Regions from separate parts of the Pseudoalteromonas distincta genome, predicted to be linked through region 2. Evidence: predicted binding sites of a transcription regulator. Region 2 holds the regulator's gene; each other region holds the start of a gene.
The links. Region 2 encodes MetJ, which represses methionine synthesis genes. Its sites were predicted from a motif close to TAGACGTCTAGACGTCTA; they were not measured.

Region 1: the regulator MetJ is predicted to act here: its motif matches at 8,734-8,751, upstream of metA (homoserine O-acetyltransferase MetA).
Region 3: the regulator MetJ is predicted to act here: its motif matches at 4,664-4,681, upstream of metK (methionine adenosyltransferase).

The regions. Positions count from the first base shown of each region.
Region 1 covers NZ_CP040558.1:2,484,730-2,495,397, reverse strand. The annotation lists gene FFU37_RS11110 (metallophosphoesterase) at 1-303, opposite strand, end outside; gene FFU37_RS11105 (TonB-dependent receptor plug domain-containing protein) at 365-2,668, opposite strand; gene FFU37_RS11100 (GGDEF domain-containing protein) at 2,965-3,885, shown strand; gene FFU37_RS11095 (AraC family transcriptional regulator) at 3,869-4,870, shown strand; gene FFU37_RS11090 (TlpA family protein disulfide reductase) at 4,872-5,375, opposite strand; gene FFU37_RS11085 (histone deacetylase family protein) at 5,438-6,346, opposite strand; gene FFU37_RS11080 (PilZ domain-containing protein) at 6,400-6,765, opposite strand; gene ettA (energy-dependent translational throttle protein EttA) at 6,920-8,593, opposite strand; gene metA (homoserine O-acetyltransferase MetA) at 8,816-9,763, shown strand; gene FFU37_RS11065 (homocysteine S-methyltransferase family protein) at 9,753-10,668, shown strand, end outside.
Region 2 covers NZ_CP040558.1:119,750-130,417, reverse strand. The annotation lists gene metL (bifunctional aspartate kinase/homoserine dehydrogenase II) at 1-614, opposite strand, end outside; gene metB (cystathionine gamma-synthase) at 1,097-2,344, opposite strand; gene metJ (met regulon transcriptional regulator MetJ) at 2,634-2,954, shown strand; gene FFU37_RS00525 (malic enzyme-like NAD(P)-binding protein) at 3,021-4,262, opposite strand; gene rpmE (50S ribosomal protein L31) at 4,789-5,004, opposite strand; gene priA (primosomal protein N') at 5,235-7,421, shown strand; gene FFU37_RS00510 (SPOR domain-containing protein) at 7,442-7,969, shown strand; gene hslV (ATP-dependent protease subunit HslV) at 8,049-8,567, shown strand; gene hslU (ATP-dependent protease ATPase subunit HslU) at 8,579-9,907, shown strand; gene FFU37_RS00495 (gamma-butyrobetaine hydroxylase family protein) at 9,970-10,344, shown strand; gene FFU37_RS00490 (methyl-accepting chemotaxis protein) at 10,374-10,668, opposite strand, start outside.
Region 3 covers NZ_CP040558.1:2,593,268-2,603,935, forward strand. The annotation lists gene FFU37_RS11535 (GNAT family N-acetyltransferase) at 1-11, opposite strand, end outside; gene FFU37_RS11540 (NRAMP family divalent metal transporter) at 76-1,251, opposite strand; gene hpf (ribosome hibernation-promoting factor, HPF/YfiA family) at 1,454-1,810, opposite strand; gene ppnP (pyrimidine/purine nucleoside phosphorylase) at 1,988-2,302, opposite strand; gene tkt (transketolase) at 2,487-4,478, opposite strand; gene metK (methionine adenosyltransferase) at 4,783-5,934, shown strand; gene FFU37_RS11565 (hypothetical protein) at 6,110-6,658, shown strand; gene FFU37_RS11570 (5-formyltetrahydrofolate cyclo-ligase) at 6,677-7,273, shown strand; gene rpiA (ribose-5-phosphate isomerase RpiA) at 7,327-7,980, shown strand; gene serA (phosphoglycerate dehydrogenase) at 7,990-9,219, shown strand; gene FFU37_RS11585 (IS4 family transposase) at 9,343-10,668, shown strand, end outside.

The DNA of each region.
Region 1 (10,668 bases), 1.4 Mb from region 2:
TTGCCAAAGCGGGTCGTTAACACTTGCCACGCCATTGGGATAAAAGTTATCGCCAGTTGAAATAGTAAAATCACCATTCGTTTGAAACATCGCTATTTCTAACTGGTGTGCTACGTCTTTTTGATAAAAGTGCCCGTTATGACCCCAATCACCAATAACCGTAAAATTTAAGCTCTTAGGCAGCACCGTCAAGTTGGCAATTTTTTGTTGCTCGTATAATACGCCTGTGTACGTTACGTTTGCCAATACACTTTGTATACTGCATAAGCCGAGTGTTATTAGCAGTAATGTTTTTTTTATCATTATTGTTCTCCCATGTTTGGTAGCGCTAAATAAAGTGATTAGCACTACCTCATAAACTTATTTAAAACGCGTAACGCAGCATAAGTTGATAAACCGGTCCCGCTTCTTCAGACTCAATTTCGTACTCATCAAAGCTTCTACTAAACTGATCTTCAACGGTATCAAATTTATTAAAGGTTTCGTCTTTACTTGCATCAAGTAGGTTTGAACCCACCAAGCGTAGCGTTACATCTTCCCAACGTTTTTCTAAAAACACTTCAAAGTCGGCACTGTAAGATGTAGTTATTTCTTCACCTACAATACGTCCATAGGCATCACCTTGCTTACGGTAAGTTACGCCAAATGCAGCTTTGAGTTCGGGTAAGTCTTGAATAAACCCTACGTTATAAACGTAGTCTGATTGGTCGTTAAATTTGCGAGTTCCAAAAAAATCGGTTACTTCACTATCAAGCCATGAGTAGTTTAAAAATACACCCGTATTAGGCATGCTAAATGCGCCAAGTGGAGTAGATAAATCAAGCTCAACTCCTTTAACATTACCATCGCCTGTGTTGCGTGGTTGCAGTACAAACGTACCTTCGCCCTCAGAGCCTTCTTGTCCTGTATTTGCTATTTCTATTAGGTCATTTACTTTGCGATAAAATAAATTAATACCTACAACGCCACTTTTTCCTAAGCGATACTCGTAGCCTAAGTCCATACCCCAAGCTGATTCTGGTTTTAATTCAGGGTTCCCTAGTTGGTCGTTATCGCCAAGCTCTTTTTCGATAAGTGCTGGCGTTAAAAAATCAAACTCAGGGCGGCGTAAACTACGCGCAATCGATGCACTTATACGGCCATTTTCGCTAACGTTATAACGAAAGTGTGCCGAGGGGAGGATAAAGTCGTAACTATTATTTTCGGTCACGCCAATTGTTTTATCATTAATTTTAGAATCGGTAGACTCCCAGCGAACCCCCAGCTCCCAAGCAAATAAATCATCTTTGTGCTTAACAAGGGCAAATAAGTCAAAGCGATCTTCTTCTAAAGTATTTACACCACCAGTAACCGCTTCGTACTCGCTATTAAATGCAGCAAGCGTTAAAGGTGTTGCTGCGTATTGATCCCAACTGGTAAGTGCAAGTTCTAATTCGTTTTGCGATTCTAAAATTTCACTGTCGCGTTTTTTATTTTGTAAAAATGCACCAAACTGAATTTCTTTGCTGTCACCCCAAGGTTGGCTGTGTTGCCACTGTAGAGTCCATTCTTTATCATCTATTTCACTTTTAGTTTGCTCTTCTTCAAATACCATAGGCAGCTCTGAGGTATCTAATTCGACTTCTTCCTCATAAACAGACTCTTCAAACCGAGCAAAGCCAAATTTAAACTTACTTGTGCCGCTTAGTAGTGGAAATTCATAAGCGGTATTGATGTTGTAATTAGTTTGGTCAATATATTTAACATTGGCATTATCTGTTTCTAAGTTACCGCCATTTACAATATCGTTATTGGTTGCAGTTGGGTTGTTGTATTCAAATGAACGCTCATCCTCAGTACGCTCTGTATCAACCCACATAGCGCTAATATTAAACTGACTATCGTCGTCAAAAACAATTTCGTAGCTGGAGTTAAGTGACGTGTCATCACCATCGCGAGTGTCTGATTGGTCTTCGCGGTTATCAAATTCTTCTGTTTGAAAGTTTATATTGTTTTCAGGGCTATCGCCGTAGCGCAAACTAGTTTTTTGTTTTGGGTTATATCTGCCTTGTAAATTTGCACCAAGTAATAAGCGCCCACCAGCAAATTCAGTACCGTACACAGCAGCCAAACTTTCTTTAAATTCACCATCGTCATAAAGCAAGCCACCAGCACGCAAGTAACCGCCATCTAAACTGTAACCATCGCGCAATACAATATTTAATGTGCCCGCAATAGCATCGGCTGAGCGGTTAGCACTTGATGAGCGAATTATTTCAACGCGTTCAATTAACTCAGCCGGAATTCGGTCAACAAAAAATGAACGATCGGCACCAGCGCCAGGTACTTCTTCACCGTTTATAAGCACCTTTGTATAAGCAGGGCTTAACCCCCGCATACGTGCACCATCCGATTCAAGCACATCCGATAAAAATGTAACACTGGGTACTCGTTTTAATGCATCGCCTGCGGTCAATGGTTCAAAACGTTGAAAGTACTCTTGTGAATATTCTAAGGTTGGTGCGAGTTCGTCTGAGCGGTTTCTGTAGCCAATTTCACCGTATACAACAATTTTGTCAGAAACTTCGATATCTTTTTTTGTGGTTTCTTTTGCATTATCCTCTGCATAAGCCGTCAAATTACATAAGGCTAATGCGGCTACCAGTGCTTTTATTTTAAAGTCTTTCATTGTATTTGCTCTTGGTTATTGCTGGGTTGTTTCTTGGTATGGCGAGCAAGCTAAAGATATTTGATTACGTATATGTGACAGTGTTTAGTTTAAATACATGTATTTAGAGGTGTTTGAGCAATATGTAGAGCGTATTGAGCTTTTATCACTCCTCGTAAAGTCAGGTGTTATGTACCGTGCAGGGCTGTTTTTAAAGTAGGTATCATCTCGTTGTCATATAGCTGAGCTAATATGACCCTGCTAACAAAAACTTGTATGAACTAACTTTAAAACTCATTTATAAAGAGATACCGCACATGCGATTTAACCCCTTTATCAGCCACCGATTATTAATAAACGCTATTATTGCGATGTTTTTTAGCGCTGTATTTTTAAGTAGTTATTTAGGTGTATTAAAAACTTACGCCAGTATTCAGTGGCTCGATATTATGGGGGAGGGCGGTATTGTATTAATGACCCTTGTATGGATTGCCGCGTTATTAATTTCAAGACCGCCGAGTAAAGTAACCACTTACTTAGTGATAGGAGTTGGGTTATTTATGTTTTCGGCAACCCTCGATTTACTTGATGAATGGCTAATGCACCCCGCCCATCAATGGCTCAGTTGGATTGAATCTCTGCCAGCACCTTTAGGCATGTTGTTAACGAGTGTGGGTTTGTATTATTGGCATCAAGAGCAGTACGTATTAAATCGTCAGCTACGCCGCCGTGAAGCGCATTTACGTGAGCACGATAAGGTGTGTCCAATAACGGGCCTTTATAAGGCGCAGTACTTAGATTCAGCAATTAAAGAGCAACTTACGAGCAAACAACCACTCTGGCTTGGGGCTATTGATATTCGTGATTTTTCGCATTTTAATAGTGAGTTTGGCTTTAGTGAGGGCGACCGGTTACTGCGTGAAATTAGCGAGCTATTGTTAATGAATTGCCGACTAAGTGATGTAGTGTGCCGCTACGCCGGAGATTGCTTTATGGTACTAATGCCAGCCACTACAGAGCAGCAAGCTAAAGAGTTGATGGCACAAATTAAAGGAGCTCTAAAGCATTGTGCCTTTAAAGTTGAAGCATCTAAAAAAGCAAAGTTTCAATATGTCACTACCGCCTTAATACAAGGTAATAAGCATAGCAGTACAGATAAACTAACAAGCCAACTGCATAGTCAATTACAACAAAAAAAGCATCAACAAAAAGTAGCGCACCGTGCACACGTTTGTTAGCCAAGACGATAAATATTTAAGCGCTCAAGGGCTTATTACGTCAGCTGTAGAGCTTGCTCAAAGCCGAAACATAAATTTACATAAGCTGCTACGCGGTACCGGTATTTTTGAACAAGACTTACTTAATTTTCAGCATACATTTAGTGTGTCTCAGCAGGTGCGTTTATTAGCTCAATTTAAGTTGTTGATGAAAAGTACTGACAGTGGTTTTTTACTCGGTAGCCAACTTATTAACGACACGCGAGCCGAAGCTCAGGCATTAATATATAGCAATAATTTAGCTCAAGTATTAAAGCAATTATCACTTTTAAGAATGCAATTAGCGCCTTTGCTGTTTAGTCAAACGTATATTAAAAACGATAATGTTTATATTTATATTCAGCCTGCACATGGGTTTGATGAAAGCCTTTACCACTATGTGCTAGAGATATACAGCACTGCATTTTATAGTTTACTTAAACGAGTGAGCGAAAGTTACCCGCATTGTCAGTTCGACTTTGCTTTTAAACGCCCTCGGCATATTCAAGAATACGAGCAAAATTTAGGGCTAAAGGTAAGTTTTGATAAGCCATGTACTCGCTGGGTATTAAATAAAACCATGTTAAGGGCTAAAAACCCGCATGCGAGTCAATTACGATTTATGCAAGCGCAGTCGCAGCTACATAATAAAAGCGTAGTTAGCATGACTTTTATTGAAGCCGTCTGCAGATACTTATACTCTCACCCAAGTGCTAATTTAGAGTGTACCGCAAAGCACTTTGCTATGAGCTCAGCTACATTTAAGCGCAGACTCAAACTCAATGGGGTACGCTTTTCAGCGTTAATAGATGAGCAAAATAAGCACAAAGCTATTTACCTACTTACTCTGTGCGCTAAACATAACGAACAAGTCGCTGAGCATTTAGCTTTTTACGATATACCTAACTTTCGGCGCGCCTTTAAGCGCTGGACAGGCTTAACACCTAATCAGTTAAAAGCGCAATAAGTTACTCAGTTGCCATGTCGATGGAGTGCAACAATGTTCGTGCATTTAAATGAAGGTTTGGATCTTCTGGATTTGACGTATTAGTCAGCCAAATTACATTGCCTTCTTTATTTACAAACAATGTAGTAGGTGTGCCTCGTATACCTAATTGCTGTGCTATTGCATCGGCTTTTACAGCTGTTTTAAAAGTATAACCTCTTTCGCTAAGTGCTTTAGCGGGAGTAGCATCGTCATCTTCTTTAAAGCTCACGGCAATAACTTTTAAGCCCATATCATCAATTTTTTGAAGTGCTGGCTGCAGCTTTTTACAGTACGGGCACCACGTTGCCCAAAAGTGTAAAACGTAAGGTTGACCTAATAAATCTTGAGTATTGAGTGGCGACCCATCAGCCATTTGTAAATTTAATGTAGGCAATTTAGGATATGTTGCTTCTGAGCTTGTATCTTGTGCGTAAGCTGTAAAGCTTAATAAAATTAGCGTGATGGTAATAAATAGCTGTTTCATAATATGCTCTTTTTTATTTTACATATTAAACAAGAACGATAATTTAACATTTTTCTTTCAAACTAAAAGCCAGCAGCTTGTTCAACAACAATAGCGTGGCGTTTAGCGAGGCGTAGGTGATCTCTATCGTAACCTCCGCCTATCACAGTAGCTACAGGTGTATTGTGTTCAAGGCAGCGTTTTAGCACTAAATGGTCACGTTTAGCTATGCCATCCCAGCTAATATCTAACTTACCCAAGCCATCACCTTGCCAAATATCAACGCCAGCATCGTAAAGTACTAAGCTTGGGTTTAGCTCTTTAAGTAAATAACTTAGAGTTTCGTCAACTATGGCAAGGTATTCGTCGTCCTTCATATTATTTGCCAGGCCAATGTCTAAATCGCTAGCGGACTTTCTAAAGGGGAAGTTTTTTTCGCAATGGATAGAGCAAGTATACGCATAGGGTTGATGCTGTAACATTGCGGCTGTGCCATCACCTTGGTGCACGTCTAAATCAAAAATAAGTACGTTAGTTACCTCACCCGATTTAATTAAAGTTTGCGTGGTAAAGGCCAAATCGTTAACCATACAAAAACCTGATCCAAAGTCATTATGTGCGTGATGTGTACCACCAGCAAGATGACACGCTATACCGTGTTTAAGTGCTAAGCGGGCTGTCTGTAGCGTTCCTTGAGGGGCTGTAAATGTACGTGCCATAAGCTCTTTTGACCAAGGTAGGCCAATGCGACGCATTGCTTTTTCATCTAAGCGGTTGTGCCATAAATCTTGGATATAATTATCGCAATGCACAAGCTCAAGCGGCTCTGGCGTGCCTAATATTGGCTCAACTAGGTTACTGCCGATTAAACCAAGCTCTGCAACATGTTGATATAAATGTGCAAATTTACTCATTACAAAGCGATGCTTAGGATCAAAGCTAAACGAGTAGTTAGGATGGTATACCAAAGGCAAATGAGGATTTAAGCGCATATTTACAAGCTTTATAAAGTTTGCGCTATGGTAATCAACTTAAGAGAATGAGTCTATTGTGAGTCATTAATAAGTGACGCTAATTCGCGATGCAGTAGCTCATCATCGGCTAAGTTTAGCTCTATTAAACGCTTTAAATAAGTAATACTGTCTATATCAATGTGATGGCATTTTAAACCAATATGATCGGCTTCAATATGGCAAATCACTACTTCCATTTTTATTTCTATATCGCTTTGAGGCAATGTAAAACGCAGTATTGCTTGCGTATTGTGGCTGCCAATAAATGCATCACAATTAGTGACCAACGCGCCATGTAAAGATAGATCGAGTAATTTACACGGATACTGTTGGCTATCAAAACATAACAGGGCGTTAGTTGAAAATAGCACACGAGAAAACTGTCGACGATTTTGCATAACCTAATTTAGCCTTACTGTTTTTATAATAAATTAAGCATAGCGGGTAATTCTCTACATGCTAGCAGGATATTCTCCTGTAATGCTGGTGGCATAAAAAAGCCCTGCAAAGTGCAGGGCTTAAGTTATACAAACATAAAATTAACCAATATTTTTAGCCAATTTTTTTGTATTTAATACGTTTAGGTTGAGTTGCCTCAGCGCCTAGGGTCTTTTTAAGCCACTCTTCATATTCAGTGTAGTTACCATCAAAGAAGTTAATTTGACCTTCGTCGCGGTAATCTAAAATATGTGTAGCAATACGGTCAAGGAACCAACGGTCATGCGAGATACACATTACACAACCTGGGAACTCTAAAATAGCGTTCTCCAGTGCACGTAGTGTTTCAACGTCCAAGTCATTGGTTGGCTCATCGAGTAGTAACACATTGCCGCCAGCTTTTAATAACTTAGCAAGGTGTAAACGGTTACGCTCACCACCTGATAGGTCTTTAACAAACTTTTGCTGATCGTTACCTTTAAAGTTAAAGCGACTTACATATGCTCGGCTTGGGAACTCAAAGTTACCAATTTTCAGTACGTCTTGTCCGTCTGATATTTCTTGGAAAACAGTTTTGCTTTCGTCCATACCGTCGCGGAACTGATCAACAGTCGCAAGGTGTACTGTTTCGCCAACGCTGATGCTACCGCTGTCTTGCGTTTGCTCACCGCTTATCATTTTAAACAGTGTTGATTTACCCGCGCCATTCGCACCAATAATGCCCACAATGGCACCTTTTGGCATGCTAAAGCTTAAGTCATCAATTAAAACACGATCGCCAAAACTCTTACGAAGATTAGTTACTTCAAGTACTTGGTCACCTAAACGCGGGCCAGGTGGAATAAACATCTCGTTAGTTTCGTTACGTTTTTGGTAATCAGACTGCTGCATTTCAGTAAACTGAGCCATACGTGCTTTTGACTTAGCTTGACGACCTTTAGGGTTTGAACGAACCCATTCAAGTTCTTGCGCAATTGATTTTTGACGAGCTTTTTCAGATTTTTGTTCTTGTTGTAAGCGCGCATCTTTTTGTTCAAGCCAAGAAGAGTAGTTACCTTCCCATGGAATACCTTCACCACGGTCAAGCTCCAATATCCAACCAGCTACATTATCAAGGAAGTAACGGTCATGCGTTACTGCCACAACAGTGCCTTCGTAATCGTGTAAGAAGCGCTCTAACCATGCAACCGACTCAGCATCTAAGTGGTTAGTAGGCTCATCAAGAATAAGCATGTCTGGTTTTTCAAGTAATAATCGACATATAGCAACACGACGACGCTCACCACCTGAAAGGTGCTCAATTTTAGCATCCCACTCTGGCAGGCGAAGTGCATCAGCTGCGCGTTCTAAAACGTTGTCGATGTTATGACCATCGTGCGCTTGAATAACAGCTTCAAGCTCGCCTTGCTCTTTTGCAAGTGCGTCAAAGTCAGCGTCTTCCATGGCGTATTCGTTATACACTTCGTCAAGACGTTTAAGTGCATGCTTAACTTCGCCAACAGCTTCTTCAACAGTTTCACGTACTGTTTTACTTTCGTCTAAAATAGGTTCTTGCGGTAAATAACCAATTTTAGTACCAGGCTGAGGATGTGCATCACCTTCAAAATCTTGGTCAACACCGGCCATAATACGCAGTAACGTAGATTTACCAGAACCGTTTAAACCAAGCACACCAATTTTAGCGCCAGGAAAAAAGTGCAACGAAATATCTTTTAAGATAGTGCGCTTAGGTGGCACAACCTTAGATACTCGACTCATCGAGAATATAAATTTATCAGGTAAAACCATGGAGGAAAGCCTTCAAATAATAATAAAAATTTCAATGTTGTATTGTAGTGGCTGACGGGTGAAACAGTCAACGAATGGCGGGTTTTAAAGCACCAAAGCATGCTTGTAAGTAAAATATAAAATCATGAATAAATTTCATTTGGACATCTATACATCTAGAGGTTGATATTTTTTACTTTCAGTTCATAATTAAGCCTCGGTTTTTATGAGCAGGAGTAAAGTATGCCAATTACAGTAAAAGACGAGTTGCCGGCAATTGCACGTTTACGTCAAGAAAACGTATTTGTAATGCCAAAAAGTCGTGCAAAAACGCAAGAAATACGCCCAATGCGTTTGGCTATTTTAAACTTAATGCCTAATAAAGTAGAAACCGAAGTTCAGTTTATTCGCTTACTTGCCAATTCGCCTTTGCAAGTAAACGTAGAACTACTGCGCCTCGACACTCACCGCAGTAGCAGCAACTCAGAAGAGCACCTTGATACCTTTTACCGTTACTTTTCTGAGGTTAAAGACAACAATTACGATGCATTAATAGTAACCGGTGCGCCACTTGCGCATTTAGAATACGACGATGTAGCGTATTGGGATGAGCTAAAAGTCATTATTGATTGGGCTGAGCAACACGTTACCTCTACGTTATTTTCGTGTTGGGCAGCGCATGCAGCGTTATATCATCGTTACAATTTAAAGCGTGATTTAAAAGACGATAAACTGTGTGGCGTATTTACTCACCAGTGTTATTTTGATCACGGTGCACTGACTCGTGGATTCGACGATACCTTTTTAGTACCGCACTCACGCTACGGCCACATTGATATAAATAAAATAAATGCCTGTGAAGAACTCGTTGTACTGGCAGGTTCTGAGCGAGTAGGGGCTTACTTACTTAAAAATAAATCGGGTAGCCAAGTGTTTATAACCGGCCACCCAGAGTACGACGCCGACTCGCTAAAAGCAGAATACGAGCGCGATTGTAAAAAAAGCCCTAATGCACCAAAGCCCGAAAATTACTTTCCGGATGACGATGCAACCAAACAACCTTCAAAAACGTGGCAAAGCCATGCTTTTTTACTTTTTTCGAACTGGTTAAATTACTACGTGTACCAAACCACACCGTATGATATTAATTTAGTTAGCCAAGACGTGAGGACTAACAACTATGCCGAATAACGCGCCTACAAATAATAAACAAGCCGAAATAAGTGCCGCATTAAAAGAACGCATTTTAATTTTAGATGGCGCTATGGGCACCATGATCCAAGATCATAAGCTAGAAGAAGAAGACTATCGCGGAGAGCGTTTTAAAGACTGGCATGTATTAATTAAAGGCAATAACGATTTATTAAGCCTAACCAAGCCCGACTTAATCACTGATATTCATCGTGGTTTTTTATCAGCGGGCGCCGATATTATTGAAACCAACACGTTTAACTCGACCACTATTTCGATGGAAGATTACGACATGGCAAACCTAAGCCGTGAAATAAACCTAGAGTCGGCTAAATTAGCACGCGCAATTTGCGATGAATTTACGGCTAAAACGCCAGAAAAACCGCGCTATGTAGCCGGTGTTTTAGGGCCGACCTCTAAAACGTGTTCAATTTCGCCAGACGTAAACGATCCGGGTTACCGAAACGTTACCTTTGATAAGCTAGTTACTGCGTATGTAGAGTCTACCCTTGCATTAATGGAAGGCGGCGCCGATTTAATACTAATCGAAACTATATTCGACACGCTTAATGCAAAAGCCGCCTCGTTTGGTGTAGAAGAAGCCTTTGAGCAAGCAGGGCGCACATTACCAGTTATGATCTCGGGCACTATTACCGACGCCTCTGGACGTACGCTTTCTGGGCAAACAACCGAAGCATTTTATAATTCTATTCGCCATATTAAGCCTATTTCGATTGGTTTAAACTGCGCGCTTGGTCCTGATTTACTGCGCCAGTATGTAGAAGAGTTATCGCGCGTGTGCGAAACCTTTACATCGGTACACCCTAATGCGGGCTTGCCTAATGAGTTTGGTGAATACGACTTAGAAGCGCCTGAAATGGCAACCGAAATTATCGATTGGGGTA
Region 2 (10,668 bases):
TAATTAGCAAGTAGTGTTGCACTATAATCGCTACCGTTGCGTCCAAGTGTTACGGTCTCACCTTTCGTATCAGCGGCAATAAACCCAGTAACAACATTTATCTTATTAGGCAAAATTGACTGTCGACATTGCTGCGCATTTTGCGCATGCATTAATTCACCATCGTTTAAGGTAAAAAGACTACGGGCATCTTGAGCACACGCCTCAATATTTAACTGCTGTAAATAAGTAGCGAGTAAACGTGCTGACCACAGTTCCCCATGCGCAAGTAACGCAGCCTCTTTTAGCTGCTCAGCTTGAGCAAGTTCTGCAATATTACTAAGCTCGGTATTTAGTGTTTTAAGTGCGCTGCGCTTTAAATCAGCTTGTAACAACTGCTCAATTAAATCGCTTTGATGGTTATTTAACTGCAGTAAAATATCAGCGACAGCTTGCGTGTCTTGCAGCTGATAACTTTGCCACAACGACACAAGTGTATCTGTAGTTTTACCTGCAGCAGACACTACAACACAGTCGCCCGGCTGAGTATGCCCTATAATTATTTTAGCTACGCTTTGATAGCGCTCACTAGAGCTTAAGCTTGAACCACCAAATTTATGTACACAATTGACCATATTTATACCAATTCGCTTAATTAAGTTGTCTATTTTGAGGTAAGAAAACCGTATCGATAACAAGGCAAAAATTTCGTTATTTAGTTGTTCTATATTAGGAATTTTTAACGATGTTATCGTGCGGTTTAATCCCTCAAATTGATTAGGGCGTGTTGATCTTTGTGGATTGAAATTTGTTCAATCCAAGGAAGATTAAATCGCGGCGCGAGGTTTGTAACCTAGTGGGCTAAGTAAAAACCGAGCAAAGCTTCCGCGTCCTGCTCACGCCCCTTACCTACATCCATGTAGGCAACAAAGAGTTAATCGTCCCTAGAAAGAACCCAAAGGGCAGCGCATGTTTGGTATTTATGCTGCGTTATCGCCTATTCATGGGGAATAACCACACTACATAGGCTCCGCCTTGCCTAAAAACCAAACATACTGCTGCAAATTCACCCACCAAAGATCAACACGCCCTAGGTATTATTGCGGATTGGTATTACTTACCAAAGCGCTGGACGGGCTGCACTTAATTTAACGTTTCCACCAGAAGTGCCAGCACCTTTGCCTACACGGCCAACATTTTTATTTTGCCCTGGTTTTACAAGTTCAAATACTCGTTCAAAGTCAGCTATTAAATCGTGTATATCTTCAATCCCAACCGAAATACGAATAAGCGTATCGCCCACACCCGCTTCTAAACGTGCCTTTGCCTCCATGCCTGCGTGCGTCATAGTTGCGGGGTGACAAATTAAACTCTCTACGCCACCTAGTGACTCAGCTAAACTAAACGTTTTAAGACTAGTTAAAAATGCTGCAGCGTCGTTTATATCGCCTTTAATATCAAAACTAACCATGCCACCAAAGCCAAGTTGTTGTGCTTTAGCAAGTTCATGTTGAGGATGCGACTCAAGTCCAGGATAGTAAACTTGGCTTACAAAATTGGAGCTTTCAAGGTACTTAGCTATTGCTAGCGCATTTTCTTGGTGCTGCCTTAAGCGCACATTTAAAGTACGTAGACCACGAAGCGTTAAATAACTATCAAAAGGGGCGCCCGTAATACCAATATTATTTGCCCACCAAGCAAGCTCATCACCAAGCTCTTGTGTTGCAGCAATAACAGCGCCGCCCACTACATCTGAGTGCCCGTTAATATATTTAGTAGTTGAATGCACCACAATATCTACACCAAACTTAATAGGGTTTTGTAAGGCAGGAGACAAAAACGTGTTATCTGCGGCAACCAATGCACCGCATTGCTTAGCAACATCAGTAACCGCTTTAATATCGGTTAAACGAAGTACTGGGTTACTTGGAGTCTCTATCCAAATAAGCTTAGGTTTAATTGCTAAAATTTGTTGAAGGCTTTCTTCTTTTGTTAAATCTAATACTTCAAGCTTCAATAGTCCGCGTTTTTGTAATGATGTAAATAAACGATAGCTACCACCATAACAATCATGTGGAATTACTAACGTGTCGTCACTGTTAAGTAGCTGAGTAGCTAAATGCACGGCAGCCATACCAGTGGCCGTAATTATGCCACGAGCGCCGCCTTCAAGCTTAGCAAGCGTCTCTGCTAAAATATCACGATTAGGGTTACCACTGCGCCCATAATCATACTCACGCTTGGTATCAAAGTCGGCAAACGAATAAGTCGTTGATAAATAAATTGGCGGCACCACTGCACCATGATGTTTATCAGCATCAACGCCGTTACGTACAGCAATGGTCGCTTTGTTTTTTTCGCTCATATTCGTCACCTGATTAATTTGGATGTTTAGACGTCTAAAAGAGTAAGTTATCCGTTTTAATAAGTCAAAGCATTTTAAAGCTCTAGATGGCTAAAGTTAGGAGAGGCGTTTGCTAGTATCACATTTTAGCTCACAAAAATGAGCTTATTTTTACATCCCAAATAGGCTTATTAAGATAGATCGGTATCTATTATTTGACTATCTTTTTTAAATCGATAGAATTTCACGCATATTTACACGCTTTTTATACCGTGTGAGAAATTAATAATCTGAGGCAACGATACATCTTATGGCTAAATGGAATGGTGAGTATATTCACCCATACGCAGAACACGGGAAAAAATCAGAGCAAGTTAAAAAGATCACCGTTTCGATCCCGCTAAATGTATTAAAAGTTTTAACGGATGAGCGTACGCGTCGTCAAATCAACAACCTTCGCCATGCAACAAATAGTGAATTGCTATGTGAGGCGTTTTTGCATGCCTTTACTGGTCAACCTTTACCAAATGACGATGACTTACGTAAAGACAACGCAGAAAAAGTACCAGAAGAAGTCAAAAAGATAATGCAAGAAATGGGTTTAGAAGTGCCTATTTTAAACGAAGAATAAATCGTTACCTTTTTAATCAAAAAACCTCAGCATTGCTGAGGTTTTTTTGTTTAAGCGTTATATATATTACGCCATATAATTTTCAGGTAAGTCAATTTGCGCAACACCCGACTCTACCGCAGCAAGTGCTACAGCTTTAGCTATACGCGGTAGTAAACGCGGATCCATTGGTTTTGGAATAATGTACTGCGCACCAAACTCTAGCTTATCTACGCCTGCGGCTTTTAAAACTTCTGCAGGTACAGGCTCTTTGGCAATACTACGAATAGCCTCAACTGCAGCAATTTTCATTTCATCGTTAATCGCGCTTGCACGTACATCAAGTGCACCACGGAAAATAAACGGGAAACATAAAACATTGTTAACCTGGTTAGGGTAATCAGAGCGCCCTGTTGCCATAATTAAATCGTTGCGTGCGCCGTGAGCAAGTGCAGGATCGATCTCTGGATCTGGGTTTGAACATGCAAACACGACCGGTTTTTCTGCCATTAGTTTTAAATCTTCGGCAGCTAACAAGTTAGGACCCGAAACACCAACAAACACATCAGCATCTGCAATTACATCTTGCAATGTGCGTTTATCGGTATTGTTAGCAAAAAGCTGTTTATATTCATTTAAATCATCGCGACGAGTATGAATAACACCTTTGCGGTCAAGCATATAAATGTGTTCACGCAGTGCACCACACTTAATTAACAGTTCCATACACGCAACTGCAGCAGCGCCTGCACCTAAACATACAATTATTGCATCTTCAATTGATTTACCTTGTACTTCTAGCGCATTTAACATGCCGGCAGCCGTAACAATGGCGGTGCCGTGTTGGTCGTCATGAAAAACAGGAATGCTACAACGCTCTATTAATGCTTTTTCAATTTCAAAACACTCTGGTGCTTTAATATCTTCAAGGTTAATACCACCGAATGTGTCAGCAATATTGGCCACCGTGTTAATAAAGTCTTCTGTTGTTTTGTGCTTTACTTCAATATCAATAGAATCAAGCCCTGCAAAACGTTTAAACAATAACGCCTTGCCTTCCATTACGGGTTTAGACGCTAAAGGACCTAAATTACCCAAGCCGAGAATTGCAGTACCATTAGTGATAACCGCAACCATGTTACCTTTACCGGTATATTTATATGCATTTGCAGGATCTGCGGCAATTTCACGTACAGGCTCAGCGACACCTGGGCTATAAGCTAGGGCTAAGTCTTGAACTGTTTCAGCTGGTTTTGTTAGCTCAATGCTAATTTTACCAGGTACGGGATGTGAGTGATAATGTAGTGCTTGTTCACGAAAGTCAGACATAACGCGATGGTATCCTGCAATTTAAGTTAAAGTGAGAGGTGGAGTCTTGGGGTACGATACCCTTATTATTTTTAAATTCCAAGCAATATCAGGTCTATCCTGTTATATGCTATATCCTTTAATTTTAAGAGGTTTTTCAGTAACTTTGCAGGATTATATAAACATTTGATAAATAAAAATTCACCAAAAAAGTAAGTTTTGAGGTGCGTTTATGTCTACTACAATATTAAAAAAATGTATGTTTAATGCATCATCATAAACTTAAAATAACAGCCTACTACACTACTTTAAAAACAGATAAGCCCACGTTAGCTACTTTTATCAACCTAGTTAAAATTTGTACTATTTAAAATATAGAGAATATCTATCAATTTGTCTGTAAAGGTTTATGCATACTCAGAATAAGAATAGGAAATAGTTATGCAAGGTGTGATGTAGCTCGAGCAAGCTAAATATGATAAGAAGTGGTAAATTTTAGACACAAAAAAAGCACCCTAAGGTGCTTTTTTTAACTAAACAGCAATAATTACTTCTTGCTGCTAAGTGCACCGAAGCGCTTGTTGAAGCGATCAACACGGCCGCCAGTGTCTAAAATCTTTTGCTTACCAGTGTAAAACGGGTGACACGCAGAACATACGTCTAAGTGAATGTCTTTACAAAGAGTTGAGCTAGTTTCGAATTTGTTTCCGCATGAACATGTTGCAGAAATTACTTCGTACTTAGGGTGAATACCTTCTTTCATAGGAACCTCTAGTTAAGGCCGCATCGCTCTCCAAACCCGAAGTCTGGCACCATACGTCGTTAAAACAAATTTGTTGGTGGCGGATTTTATCCAACAACCTTCCCCTGCACAAGTATTTATTTATCTTTTCGCTAAAAAAGTGAACAATCTCTTTCTCAAGTACTATTGCTAGTAGGTTTTTAGCGGTATTTTTAGTACATTACAGCATTAATTTTACGGGTTGAGTTGTTATGAGTTTTGTTGAAGTTGCTATTAAAGTCCCGCTTCCACGCACCTTTGATTATAAAATAGAAGAGCAGCTCAGTGGCTTATCAACCCCAATACTACCGGGCATGCGGGTTTTAGTACCTTTTGGTAATCAAAAAAAAGTAGCTGTTGTTCTGGGCATTAAAAACAGTACCGACGTCCCTTTAAATAAAATTAAGAATATTATAGAGGTAATAGACGATACCCCTATTTTAAGTGCCCAACATTTAGAACTCCTTAGCTTTACTGCCCGCTATTATTGCTATCCCTTAGGCGAAACTATTCACATAGCGCTACCGAGTGCACTTCGCCAAGGTGAATCGCCAGATAAAACCAGTATTAACATGGTTGCTCTGACAGAAAAAGGCGCAAAAGTACCGTCATTAAAAGCCAAAACACAACTCAATTTATTAAAGCAGTTATCGCAATCGGGGAAATCATCGTTAACCGAATTAAAAGCTCTTGGCTTTAGCAAAAAAACAATAGATAGCCTAATAGATAAAGAACTCATTACGCAAACTATTGAACATGATAACCAATGGCAAAGCGTTGCACCAACTGTCGGAAGTAAACCTGTACTTAATAAAGAACAAGCGGTTGCTTGTACAGCAATAAATCAAAGTAGTGGATTTAGCAGCTTTTTATTAGAAGGCGTAACGGGCAGTGGTAAAACAGAAGTGTATTTACAGTGCCTAGAAGAAGTACTCAAACGTGGCGAGCAAGCATTAGTATTAGTGCCAGAAATAGGCTTAACACCACAAACTGTAAACCGTTTTCGTCGCCGCTTTCCTGATACACCCATTATGCTTTGGCATTCAGCCCTTACCGACAACGAGCGATTACAAACATGGCGTTTTTGCGAAAAAGGCAGTTGTGCAATAGTTATAGGCACACGTTCGAGTATTTTTCTGCCATTTTTAAAACTCGGTATGATAGTTGTCGATGAAGAGCACGATTCATCATTTAAGCAACAAGATACCCTTCGTTACCATGCTCGTGATTTAGCTGCATACAGAGCTTTTCAGCATAAAATACCGCTTATATTAGGCAGTGCTACACCCGCACTTGAAACACTTCACAAAGCAATTAATAACAAATATCAGCTACTAAGTTTAACCGAGCGCGCGCAAACTGCGACAGATAACCAATTTAAGTTACTCGATATGAAAGGTCAGCCCGACCAAGCAGGTATTGCACATGCAAGCCTTGCAACTATGCGCCAACACTTAAATCGCGGTAAACAGGTTATGGTTTTTTTAAATCGTCGAGGTTTTTCACCCACTCTTATTTGCCATGAATGTGGCTGGCTAAGTGAATGTAAACGCTGCAGTACCAGCGCCACATTTCATAAAGCGATTGGCCAAATGATTTGTCATCACTGTGGCGACCAGTACCCTGTTCCTCACCAATGTCCTGATTGTGGAAGTACGCAAATATTTCCAAATGGCAAAGGTACAGAGCAAATTGAAGAGTTTTTATCGACCGAGTTTCCAGATACACCCGTTACTCGCATAGACCGCGATTCAACTCGCCGTAAAGGCAGCCTTGAAAAAGCACTAGATGAAATAAACCTAGGCGGTGCACGCATTTTAGTTGGCACACAAATGCTTGCCAAAGGCCATCACTTTGCAGATGTAAGCCTTGTTATAATTTTAGACGTAGATAGCGGTTTATACTCATGCGACTTTAGGGCGACAGAGCATTTAGCACAGTTAGTTACTCAGGTCGCGGGGCGAGCTGGGCGTTCAGGGGAACCTGGCCAAGTATTATTACAAACACACTTTCCAGAACACCCACTTTTACAAGACTTAGTTAATAATGGTTACCAAGACTTTGCTCGCTTTGCACTGAGTGAACGCGATGATGCAGACTTACCACCCATTACAAATATGGCTATTGTCCGTGCACAAGGACACAGCATTAAGCTAGTCGTCGATTTTTTGACGGATTTGGTTCCTGTGAATGGGGTATCTGGTATACAATTGCTCGGTCCGATCCCTGCTCCACTTGAAAAAGTCGCAGGTATGTATCGTTTTCAATTACATATTCAAGCGCAAGATCGCCGCATATTACATCAGTACCTTGCGCAAATGGTTGATTATTTAAGTTCAAGTAAACTTGCACAAAAAGTACGCTGGAGCTTAGACGTAGACCCTATAGACATGATTTAGGTTAAGGCCAAAATAACACCATGGCACAGCACGATTATATTAACAAAAAGCCTGCAGGCAGAAACAGTAAAAAAAACGCACCCGCTAAAAAACCATTTCCTATTCTTTTAGCTGTCATAGCCATCTTACTCGTCGGTGGTTTTGCTTATACATTATGGTTTATTAAAAGTAATGCAGATCCAAAACTTGTCGAAAAACAAGCAAACCCCACTGCGCCCGCAAAAGTAGAAGTGGTTATTCCACGCACACCAGAGTTTATTAAAGAAATTAGAAACCACGAGATTCAAGTTGAAGTGAAGGAACTTGAGCAAAAAGGCCCTTACGTTATGCAGTGTGGTTCGTTTAAAACCCACGCACAAGCGGAATCGCTAAAAGCTAAAATAGCATTTGCAGGCCTCATTTCTGAAATAAAACAGGCAGAAGGCAGCAATGGTACTTGGTATAAAGTGCGCTTAGGCCCTTATAAAACCAAACGCCAAGCCGAAAGTGATAAAAACAAACTTAAACGTGTAAAAATAGTCGGCTGCGGAATTTGGGGCTGGACTTGAAAATAAACCATTCACCCATATAACCTCTTCATAATCGTTTTTTACGAGTTGCCTCTGCAGCTCGATGATGAGGAATAACATGACTACTATCGTAAGTGTACGCCGTGGCGACAAGGTTGTAATTGGCGGCGATGGCCAAGTGTCTCTTGGTAATACCGTAATGAAGGGCAACGCCCGTAAAGTTCGACGTCTTTATAATGGCAAAGTAATCGCTGGTTTTGCCGGTGGTACTGCTGATGCCTTCACTCTTTTCGAACGCTTCGAAAGCAAATTAGAAATGCACCAAGGAAACCTAACTAAAGCCGCAGTAGAAATGGCTAAAGATTGGCGCAGCGACCGTGCACTTCGAAAACTCGAAGCTCTGCTCGCTGTAGCAGACGAAACAGCCTCTTTAATTATTACCGGTAATGGCGATGTGGTTCAACCTGAAAACGACCTAATTGCAATTGGCAGTGGTGGTAACTTTGCACAATCAGCGGCAACCGCCCTTTTAGAAAATACAGATTTAAGCGCTCGTGAAATAGTAGAGAAAAGCTTAACTATTGCAGGCAACATCTGCGTATTTACTAATAACTTCCAAACAATCGAAGAATTATAATAGGAACTATCATGTCTGATATGACCCCAAGAGAAATTGTTCACGAGCTAGATCAGCACATTATAGGTCAGGCTAAAGCAAAAAAAGCAGTGGCTATCGCACTTCGTAACCGCTGGCGTCGCATGCAACTAAAAGAAGATTTACGCAGCGAAGTTACACCAAAAAACATTTTAATGATTGGTCCAACCGGTGTAGGTAAAACAGAAATTGCCCGCCGATTAGCAAAACTTGCTAACGCACCCTTTATTAAAGTAGAAGCGACTAAGTTCACTGAAGTTGGCTATGTTGGTAAAGAAGTTGAGACTATCATCCGCGATTTAGTCGATGTATCAATTAAAATGACTCGCGAACAGCAGACTAAGAAATTTAAACATCGCGCCGAAGAAGCAGCAGAAGAGCGCATTTTAGATGCCCTTTTACCACCAGCGAAAGATCAATACGGCGAAACGCAGCGTGATGATAACTCATCAACTCGCCAAGCGTTCCGTAAAAAGCTACGTGAAGGTCAGCTAGACGATAAAGAAATTGAAATCGATTTAGCACAAGCACAACCAAACGTAGAAATTATGGCGCCTCCTGGTATGGAAGATATGACCAACCAGCTACAAAGCATGTTTCAAAACATGGGCGGCGATAAGCGCACTAAGCGTAAACTAAAAATCAAAGAAGCCTTCAAACTATTAACGGAAGAAGAAGCCGCTAAATTAGTAAATCCTGAAGAGCTAAAAGAACAAGCTATTTTTGCAGTAGAGCAAAACGGTATTGTGTTTATTGATGAAATAGACAAAATTTGTAAGCGCGGCGATTCGTCAGGCCCAGATGTGAGCCGAGAAGGTGTTCAGCGCGACTTACTACCGCTAATTGAAGGTTCAACTGTAAATACTAAGCACGGAATGGTTAAAACTGACCATATGCTGTTTATTGCCTCTGGTGCGTTTCAGATGGCAAAGCCATCAGATATGATCCCAGAGCTACAGGGCCGCTTACCTATTCGAGTAGAACTTGAAGCACTTACTGCAGATGACTTTAAACGCATCCTTACAGAGCCTCATGCATCGCTTACCGAGCAACAACGAGAGCTGCTTAAAACTGAGCAGGTATCGATTGAGTTTAGCGACGATGCAATTGAGCGTATTGCCAAAGCAGCTTGGCAAGTTAACGAGAAAACCGAAAACATCGGTGCTCGTCGTCTACACACTGTAATGGAAAGATTGATGGAAGAAATTTCATACGATGCTTCTGAAAAAGCAGGCTCGTCATTAGTAATCGACGCCGCTTATGTTGAAAAACACTTAGGTGCACTTGTTGAAGATGAAGACTTAAGCCGCTTTATTCTATAAAACGAATATAAACGTTATACTAAAAGCCTCCAAATTGGGGGCTTTTTAATGGGATATATTAAATGAAACACGTAACAAAAGTGCATTACCACAGTGTAAGTAAAAATCTAGATGTTTACTTTGATGATGACAGTAAAGCTGTATTTAGCTGTGAGTTTTTACGTGTACACTCCCCTTCAGCTGAAGTGCAGGGCCATGGCTCTGGCCCAATGAAGCTAGTACTTAATAAGCAAGCTGTAGGAATAAAAAGTATTGTACCTGTTGGGCATTACGCACTTCGTTTAGATTTTGACGATGGCCATAACAGCGGACTATTTAGCTGGCGCTACTTTGAAAAACTACAACAGCAACAAGATACATTGTGGAGTGAATATTTAGCGCGGGTAACTGAACACGAAAAAAGTAAAGATAGCGTGCCTATAAAATTTGTTCCTTAAACTTTATAGGCCCGTTCTATTAAGCGTTATTAAACCTTAAATTTATCAATTGCAGTGAACAGAACGCGAGCCTGCTCAGAGACCTCTTCACTTGTTTGCGCATTGTTAGCAGCATGTTCAGTTGCGTCTTGTGCAATATCGCGAATTCTTACTACATTTTTATTAACCTCTGATGCCACTTGGCTTTGCTCATCAATAGCAACTGCTATTTGAGAGCTCATTTCCATTATTGTTTGTACATCCTCAGTAATTGCGCCCAATAGCTCACCAGCTTTAATTGCTTGTGAGGCACTTTCATCACCTTGAGAGCGACATTTGTGCATA
Region 3 (10,668 bases), 1.3 Mb from region 2:
CTAATATCCATTTATACCTCATTTAAACTTTAAGCTTTAGGGCTTTAATTAAAACCCTAAAGTAAGTGGCTCTATTTAGGCTGCTAGTTTCCATACTACAAACGCAACAGCAAAGCCTACTAAATACACCAAACCTAACCACGTTAAACTACGTAATAGCACGCTGTGCTTTATAACAGGCTCTGAGCGCACAAGGCTAAAGTTAAGCCATGCAAATACAGGCGTTGTAACAAATGAAAGCGTCATGGCAAACGTAAGCATGGGGCCAAGGGCTGATTTAAAAAATAAAATAACGGCCATACCGGCAAGTGCTTGTAGTATTAACCAAATATTTAGACTGTGTTTTGATTGCCCAAAGCCAAGTAGTTTATGAGATTCGTTAAGCGTACGGGCGTAGCCATCTAGCACGGTGAGTGTAGTGCCAAACATACATAAAAAGGCGATTGCTGATACAAGCGGCCTTGCCCACTCGCCTATTGTTAATGCGTACATATCAATAAGCTGCTTGGCAAACGCGACACCGCCGAGTTCTATACTACTGGTTTGCCCGTACTGCACTAATACACCTAAGCTAAAAAATACCAAGGCTAAGCCAGCTGTAAGCCAGTAACCTACGTTAAAATCGAACAAGCCTTGGCTTTTAGAAACTATTTGCTGCGCTTGTTTTTCTTTTAGCCATAAAGAACTTAATGCAGATATTTCGATAGGGGCTGGCATCCAACCCATTAAAGCCACCATAAAGCTCAGCATAGCCAGCTCATACGGTGAAGGCCCTACATAGTCAGCAGGCGCCATTGGGCCGTTACTAAACGCGATAACTAACGCAATAACGGTAGCCAGTGTTAATAATCCCATTATGCCTTTGGCCACACTGTCGAGCGCTTTAAAGTGCCCTAACAATAATATGGCTAAGCACACTCCTAATAATATCCAACATAGCAGTGTTACCTCTATCACTACAGGCAGCGCGTAATGCAGTAAGCTTGCGGTAAGCAGTAATACGCCAGCGGTATTAACAACAGCGGCTACAATGTTTAAGCCAATAAAACTGTAAAAATAAAACGGGCCTTTACTCTTATAGCCCTCCACTAGGCTATTTTTAGTGGCGAGTGTGTATTCCATACCAAAGCGAAAAAATGGGTACTTTAAAACATTAACAACAAGGATTAGCCAAAATAGTTGCCAGCCAAATATTGCTCCAGCCTGCGTAGAGGCAACTAAGTGAGAACCGCCAATAGCGGCTGTTGCCATGAGTATTCCAGGTCCAAGCGCACCTAGTCGAGACTTCCATACTGCTTTTGTTGTGTGCATTATTTTCTCAAAATATGTGTGTTGTGTGTTCTTTTTATTAATTTTTTTAATTAATAAACGGCAAGAACGCATAACTTACCTAAATTACAGGCAATAAAAAAGAGCCATACGGCTCTTTTTTACAATACTTTGTGACTAAATTTTATTTAAGATCCATCTCTTGGATGATCTCGTGTGCGATTTCAGGTGTAGTGCTAACAGGCTTTTCGTGTAAGTTTGCTTTTATCTGCCCTTTTCGATGTTTTAGTGCCGCATCGAGTTTTTTAGCTGCGCTTGCAATGGCAGGGTACATAACTTCGTTTTCCCCTTTTACCGATATGCGCGTGCCTTCGTAATTAGTGCTAATTTCAGCTTGGATTTTATGATGCTCTTTAGACAAAATAATATCGAGTGCAATAAGCGATGGAAAGTGGCTCTCGATTTTTGAAAATTTTTCGTTGATGTGCTCTCTAATAGAGTCAGTAACTTCAACATGGTGACCAGAAAGATTAATTTTCATAGGGTATCCTTTTATTTGTTACCTCATAAATAGTATTGGGGGCTATTTAGATTAACACAAGGAAAAAAGAGAGATATTTGAGGTTTATTTGCGGTTTTTGGTGATTTAAATCATGCGTTGTGCAAAGTTTATGCAAAGCCCATAGTGCATGGGCTTTCAGACGTCTAGCTGTATTGATTAATCTGTGTACGAACAACAGTAGTCAGCAAAATCAGATACTTTTACTTTAAAGCTTACATTTGCATCAACATTAAACGATTCACCCGCGTTAAATGTTTTCCACTCACTTGCCCCTGGTAATAAAATATCCCATTGGCCAGCTAAAAGCTCCATGCATTCTTTTTGGTTTGTATCAAAAACAAACTCACCTGGTTGCATAAAGCCTAACGTTTTCGCTTCGCCATCACCTAAAATAACGGTACGGCTCGACACTTTTCCGTCAAAATATACATTGGCTTTTTTTACTACACTCACGTTATCGAACTTTGGCATTTTTAGCTCCTGCTATTAATTTAAGATTTTTATTTATAAATTTTATCGCACTACCTTGCCTGATAGCTTACTTTCTTGCAAGGAAAGCAGCATTGTTCAAGGTGAAGTTGCTTCATGTTAGGGCATAAAAAAACCCGCAACATGTGCGGGTTTTTCAATTACTTACTTTATTTAATCAAAGCGATTAAAAAAGCTCGTTTGCTTTGCTCACAATGTTTGCCACTGTAAAGCCAAAGTGCTCAAACAGCTCACCAGCAGGTGCCGACTCACCAAAGGTAGTCATACCTACTACTGCGCCATTTAGACCTACGTACTTGTACCAGTAGTCAGCAATACCTGCTTCTACTGCTACGCGGCGTGTAACAGATGCCGGTAATACGCTTTCTTTGTACTCTGCGCTTTGATCTTCAAAGGCATCAGTGCATGGCATAGATACAACACGTACCTTTTTACCTTGGCTGCGTAGCTCAGTTGCTGAATCTTGTGCTAGCTGCACTTCAGAACCCGTTGCAATGAAAATAATCTCAGGGTTGCCGTCACAGCTAAGGATGTAACCACCCTTTTTAACATCGCTTAATTGCTGTGCGTCACGCGCTTGTTGCTCAAGACCTTGGCGAGTAAAGATTAACGATGTAGGACCGTCTTTACGCTCAATAGCTTGTTGCCATGCAATTGCCGACTCAACTTGGTCACATGGGCGCCAGTTGTATAAGTTAGGCGTTAAACGCATGCTTGCAATTTGCTCTACTGGTTGGTGAGTTGGACCATCTTCACCTAAACCGATTGAATCGTGCGTGTATACAAAAATGCTTGGTTGCTTCATTAATGCAGCCATACGTACGGCATTTTTTGCATATTCAACAAACATTAAGAACGTAGCACCGTAAGGAATAAAGCCTTTATGAAGGGCAATACCATTCATAATTGCCGACATACCAAACTCACGTACACCGTAGTAAATGTAGTTACCGCTTGCATCGTCGTGTGTTAAACCTTTAGAGCCATCCCAAATTGTTAAGTTTGAGCCTGCTAAATCGGCTGAGCCACCCATAAATTCTGGTAATAACGGACCAAATGCGTTTAATGCATTTTGCGATGCTTTACGAGACGCTGGGTTTGCAGGGTTTGCTTGTAATTGCTCAATGTACGCTTGAGATTTTTCAGCCCAATCGCCAGGCAGTTCGTTATTAATACGACGCTTGTATTCAGCTGCAAGCTCTGGGTATGCTTTTGCGTATGCTGCAAATTTTTCGTCCCAGCTTGATTCAAGCTGCTGACCTTTTTCTTTGCTATCCCATTGTGCGTAAATATCGTCAGGAATTTCGAACGCATCGCCAGTCCAACCTAAAAATTCACGAGACGCTTTAATTTCGTCATCACCTAGTGGTGCACCGTGACAATCGTGGCTACCAGATTTATTAGGTGAGCCGTAACCAATAATTGTTTTACAACAAATTAGTGATGGTTTATCGGTAACACTTTTAGCTTCTGCAATTGCAGCACTTATAGCATCGCTGTCGTGGCCATCAACACCACTGATTACATGCCAACCGTATGCTTTAAAGCGAGCTGGCGTGTCATCTGTAAACCAACCTTCTACTTCACCATCGATTGAAATGCCGTTGTCATCCCAAAATGCAACAAGTTTACCCAGACCTAATGTGCCTGCAAGTGAACCAGCTTCATGAGAAATACCTTCCATAAGGCAGCCATCGCCCATAAATGCATAGGTAAAGTGATCAACAATGTCGTGACCTTCACGGTTAAACTGTGCAGCTAGCGCTTTTTCAGCAATTGCCATACCTACGGCATTTGTGATCCCTTGACCTAATGGACCCGTAGTAGTTTCGATTCCTGGTGCATAGCCATATTCAGGGTGACCTGGTGTTTTAGAATGCATTTGACGGAAGTTTTTAATTTCGTCCAGTGGTAAGTCGTAACCACTTAGGTGCAATAGAGAATAGATAAGCATTGAACCGTGGCCGTTTGAAAGAATAAATCTGTCACGGTCAGCCCACTCTGGATTTGTTGGGTTGTGTTTTAGATAATCGCGCCATAATACTTCTGCGATATCAGCCATGCCCATAGGGGCTCCAGGGTGACCAGATTTGGCCTTTTGTACTGCGTCCATTGACAAGACGCGAATAGCATTTGCAAGTTCTTTGCGAGATGGCATGAATTCTCCTACCTTTATGTGTATTTGCGCGGGTATTTATGTGTTTGTTTATGCACCCAAGTAACTTGGGTTTGTTTATATCGACCATTCTTACTTATTGTGGGGGCTGTGTGCAATTAAAAACCCTATAAAAGTGAGGCATTATGAATATTTTTTAAGACCAAAAAGTTATTAGTAATTTTATTTAGACGTCTAGGCGTAAAAACACTATGCAAGGTGTTTTGTTTTCGATAAAATACGCCCCTTAATTTTTTAGCGCTAATACCGACGTTTGTGAAGCGCAATATTTGTGAGCAGAAATACAATGGCAAAACATTTATTTACTTCTGAATCAGTTTCTGAAGGTCATCCGGATAAAATCGCCGATCAAATCTCTGATGCGGTACTTGATGCTATCCTAGAGCAAGACTCTCATGCCCGTGTTGCGTGCGAAACTTACGTAAAAACAGGTATGGTTATGGTTGGTGGTGAAATCACTACTAGCGCATGGGTTGATATTGAAGAAATTACACGTAAAACAGTACGTGAAATTGGCTACACGCATTCAGACATGGGTTTCGATGCAGATTCATGTGCAATTTTAAACACTATTGGTAAACAGTCTCCTGACATTAACCAAGGTGTTGACCGTACTAGCCCAGAAGAACAAGGTGCTGGCGACCAAGGTCTTATGTTTGGTTACGCTTGTAACGAAACAGAAGTGCTAATGCCTGCGCCAATTACTTACTCACACCGTTTAGTACAGCGCCAAGCGCAAGTACGCAAAAGCGGCGAGCTTAACTGGTTACGTCCAGATGCAAAATCTCAAGTTACTTTTGCATACGAAAATGGCAAGCCAGTAGGTATTGATGCAGTAGTACTATCTACTCAGCACAGCGAAGACATTTCGCAAAAAGATTTAGTAGAAGCGGTGATGGAAACTATCATCAAGCCGGTACTTCCTGCAGAGCTTATTACAAGCGCGACTAAATTTTTCATTAACCCAACGGGTCGCTTTGTAATTGGCGGACCAATGGGCGATTGTGGTTTAACAGGTCGTAAAATCATCGTTGATACATACGGTGGTATGGCTCGTCACGGTGGTGGTGCTTTCTCTGGTAAAGATCCATCAAAAGTTGACCGCTCAGCTGCATACGCTGCACGTTACGTTGCTAAAAACGTAGTTGCGGCTGGCCTTGCTGATAAATGTGAATTACAAGTTTCTTACGCAATCGGTGTTGCAGAGCCTACATCTATCAGCGTTGAAACGTTTGGTACAAGCAAGTTAGAAGAAAGCCGTTTAATCGAACTTATTCGTGAACACTTTGACCTGCGCCCTTACGGCTTAATTCAAATGCTTGATTTAGAGCGCCCTATCTACCTTCCTACAGCGGCTTACGGCCACTTTGGTCGTGACGAATTCCCTTGGGAACGTACAGATAAAGCTGATGCACTTCGTGCAGCTGCTGGCCTTTAAGCTAAAAGTGTTGAAGTAAATTAAAAACGGCCCTTAATAGGGCCGTTTTTGTATCTAAAACTTATCCGTTACATTGTTTGTAGTGCCTCTACAAAATAACTATAAAATCGACCTCGAATTCTTTTGTACTTTAGGTATATACTCATTTCATTATAAAAGCTTTAGGGATAGTTCAATGGCCGATAACTTTCGCGTTATATTTGCAGGACTTGCCGATAACGTTGACATAAAAACAGCGTGCGCAAACTTAGCTGCAAAATTAAAAACGTCAGATGAAAAAGTAGCTCTTTTTTTTAAAGGTAAGCCGCTGTTTGCGCCAAGCGATAAAGACAAAGCGTTAAAACAGACTAAGTTATTAGCAAGCCTAGGTATTAAAAGTAAGCTGCAAGCTGTTTCAAATGCGATTCAAAATAGCTCCCCCGCAGCTGCAAATAACAACCAACGTGATGAACGTATTTTTGATGCACTTGATTACATCACTAGCAGCTTAATACGCCTTGAAGAAAAGCTAGATGAGCTAGAGCAACGCCTTCCTGAAGCTCAATTAAATACACCAGACGAAAGTGTAGACGAATGGCAAAATGACGACCTAATGCTAGATGAGGATTTAGCGACTCCTAAAAAACGCAGTAACTTACTTTTATATTCATTGATTGCAACTGCCACCATTTTGCTAGTCGTACTGGCTGTTTTTTTGATTTTTCCCGATTTATTCTCTTTTTAAAAATGGCTAATTAGTTTAATGAGCAATAAACGCGCACAAATAAGAGCTGAAATTCGTAACACCCGTAAAAACTTGTCAAATAATCAGCAAATAATTGCTGCGCAATCGCTAAAAATGAATTTTATTCAACACTTAAAAAGCGAAAATACAACGAATTCAAAGCATATTGCCATTTATTTAAGTAACGACGGAGAACTAGACACTTCATTGTTAATTAAAGAATTGTGGAACTTAAACCATGCTGTTTATCTACCTATAATACACCCATTCAATGGCGCTAATTTACTATTTCAGCGCTATGAGAAAAACTCACCCATGAGGGCAAATCGCTATGGTATCTTGGAGCCTAAGCTGAACTGCTCTCAAATATGCCCATTACCAGCGCTTGATTACCTCCTTATGCCATTAGTTGCATTTGATAAACAAGGTAATCGCCTAGGAATGGGAGGTGGGTTTTACGACCGGACATTGGCGCGTTTACACGAACAAAATTGGCAAAAACCACAACTAATTGGCCTTGCACATGAATGCCAAAAAGTTGATGCTCTGCCAATCGAGTCGTGGGACGTACCACTTAAAACCATTATCACCCCAGATAAAACATACTGTTGGTAACATTTAATTTTGGTTACTAACCGCATATTTCTGACATACATGAGCACAAAGCAATGACACAAGACGAATTAAAAGAAGCAGCTGCTTGGGCAGCACTCGAGTTTGTAAAAGAAAACACCATTGTAGGTGTCGGTACTGGCTCTACTGTTAATCACTTTATTGATGCCCTTGGCTCAGTAAAGGACACTATTGTAGGCGCTGTATCAAGCTCAGAAGCGTCAACTGCACGTTTGGAAGCGTTAGGTATTGAAGTGTTTGAACTTAATAACGTTGATGCTTTAGATGTATACGTTGACGGCGCTGACGAAATAAACGCTCAAAACGAAATGATTAAAGGCGGCGGCGCAGCGCTAACACGTGAAAAAATAGTAGCAGCAGTTGCAAAACAGTTTGTGTGTATTGTTGATGACACAAAGCTGGTAGATACATTGGGCGACTTCCCGCTTCCGGTAGAAGTTATTCCAATGGCGCGCAGCTACGTTGCACGAGAATTATTAAAACTTGGTGGTGACCCTGTTTATCGCCAAGGCGTAGTTACCGATAATGGTAACGTTATATTAGATGTATTTAACTTAAAAATTACCAATGCCAAACAACTTGAAACACAAATAAATTCAATTGTTGGCGTAGTTACCAACGGCCTATTTGCGATGCGAGGTGCTGATAAAGTGATTATCGGTACCAAAAATGGGCCACAAATTAAATAGGATGAGGTTATGAGTAAGGTATCGTTAGCAAAAGACAAAATTAAAATTCTCTTGCTTGAAGGTGTTCACCAAAGCGCTGTTGAAACGCTAAAACGTAACGGTTACAGCAATATCGACTACGTTAAAACATCCTTACCTGAGGACGAGCTTAAAGAGCGCATTAAAGATGTTCACTTTGTAGGACTTCGTTCTCGTACTCATATTAACCAAGCCGTATTAGACTCAGCTGAAAAGCTAGTTGCTATTGGTTGTTTTTGTATTGGTACAAACCAAGTTGATTTAGATGCAGCACGCGAACGTGGTATTGCTGTATTTAACGCTCCATTTTCTAATACTCGTTCAGTTGCTGAACTTGTACTTGGCGAAATACTACTTTTATTACGTGGTATTCCAGAGCGTAATGCAGCGGCTCATCGTGGTGGCTGGTTAAAAACAGCAAATGGTTCGTTTGAAGCACGTGGTAAAACATTAGGTATTATTGGCTACGGTCACATTGGTACTCAGCTAGGTATTATGGCTGAAAATATCGGTATGAACGTGGAGTTTTACGATATCGAAGATAAGTTATCACTGGGTAATGCAACACAAGTTCATAACCTTACTCAGCTGTTACAACGCTCTGATATTATTAGCTTACATGTACCAGAAACACCGCAAACTAAAAACCTTATTGGTACAGCAGAGCTTGCAGTTATGAAGCAGGGGTCTATTTTGATCAATGCCTCACGCGGAACTGTTGTTGATATTGATGCTCTTGCAGAAGCGCTTACAGAGAAAAAACTAAGTGGTGCAGCAATCGATGTGTTCCCTACTGAGCCAAAATCTAACGATGAAGAATTTGTATCGCCACTGCGCCAATTCGACAATGTTATTTTAACGCCGCACATTGGTGGTTCTACACAAGAAGCGCAAGAAAACATTGGTATTGAAGTAGCGGGTAAATTGGCTAAATATTCAGATAATGGCTCAACTATTACTGCGGTTAACTTCCCTGAAGTATCGCTACCTGAGCTTGCTAATCGTAGCCGTTTATTACACGTACACCACAACCGCCCGGGTGTACTAACGCAAATTAACCAAGCGTTTGCACAGCACGGTATTAATATTGCTGCGCAATACCTACAAACAGACGCATCTATTGGTTATGTAGTTATTGATGTTGATACAGATCAATCTGAAGTAGCACTTAAAGAACTAAGCGCTGTTGAGGGTACAATTAGAGCACGTATTTTACATTAACCATTCTTTGATATTAAAAAAGGGTCCTTATGGACTAATGCCGATCAGTTAAGAAAATGACCGGTTGACCGATCCAAACGATCATGCAAAATCCGTAGTTAGGAAACTAACTACGGATTTTTTGTGAATATAGAACAAGCACTGCAAGCAACACTTGAAGAAAGCAGCCGATACCATACCTTTGAAAAATTATCAGAAATTCTTGACCCTGAAATCATTGAACAAGGTTTTCAACAAGCAGGGATTGCAACCGTTCGTAAGCGAAGATTACCGCTTGAAGCCGTTTTGTGGTCAGTTATTGGCATGGCATTGTTTCGAAAAGAATCAGTTTGGAATATCGCTAATAAGCTAGATATCATGTTACCTGGCAAGAACCAACTCGTTGCTCCAAGTGCGATGGTACAGGCGAGACAAAGGTTAGGTGATGATTCCGTTAAACACGTTTTCAATAAATCTGCTCAATCAATGTATAAGCAACAGTCATTCGAAACATGGAATGGTTTGAACCTATTAGCTGTTGACGGTGTTGTGTGGCGAACAGCCGACACGCCTGATAATCGTAAAGCCTTCTCTTCAGGTAGCAACCAATACGGTGATACAGCCTTTCCTCAAATACGCATGGTCTGTCATATGGAATTGACCAGCCATCAACTTCTCAGTAGCGAGTTTGATAACTATAAAACCAACGAGATGAAATTAGCTGAGCGTTTAATTGAACGTACACCAGATAATTCACTGACTATGTTTGATAAAGGATATTATTCTTTAGGCCTGTTAAACCGTTGGCATCAAACTGGGGAGATGAGGCACTGGCTGATACCAGCAAGGCCCGACTTACAGTATGAAATCATCTCCAGCGCGGGTAAAAATGACCATATCATTGAATTGAAAACCACAAAGCATGCACAAAAAAACTTTCCCGATGTTCCTGAAACAATTAAAGCGAGATTAATCAGCAAAACAATAAAGGGCAAAAGCTACCGTATATTAACCTCGATGACGGATAGATTGCGTTATCCAGGTAATGAAATTGTTGAATTATATTGTCATCGTTGGGAGATAGAACTTGGGTTTAGAGAAATCAAACAAACCATGCTTGATAGCGCATACCATTTAAGAAGTAAGCGTCCAGACATGGTGCGTCAGGAGCTATGGGCCGTGTTACTCGCCTATAATTTAATACGAAGAATAATGACGATGGCGGCGACAGTCACAGGGATATGGCCTAACCAGCTTAGTTTCTCTAGCAGTTCGATGGCTGTCATTCAGTATTTCTCGTCAGTATCTATAATGAGCCCAGGGAACATTCCAATACACTGGCAACACTTACTCGATACACTGCTCTTATTTAAGCTTCCAGCTAGACGAGAGGATAGAAGATATCCCCGATGGGTTAAGCCAAAACCATCTAAGTATCCTCATAAAAAGAAAGATGCCAGTCAGCTTAAC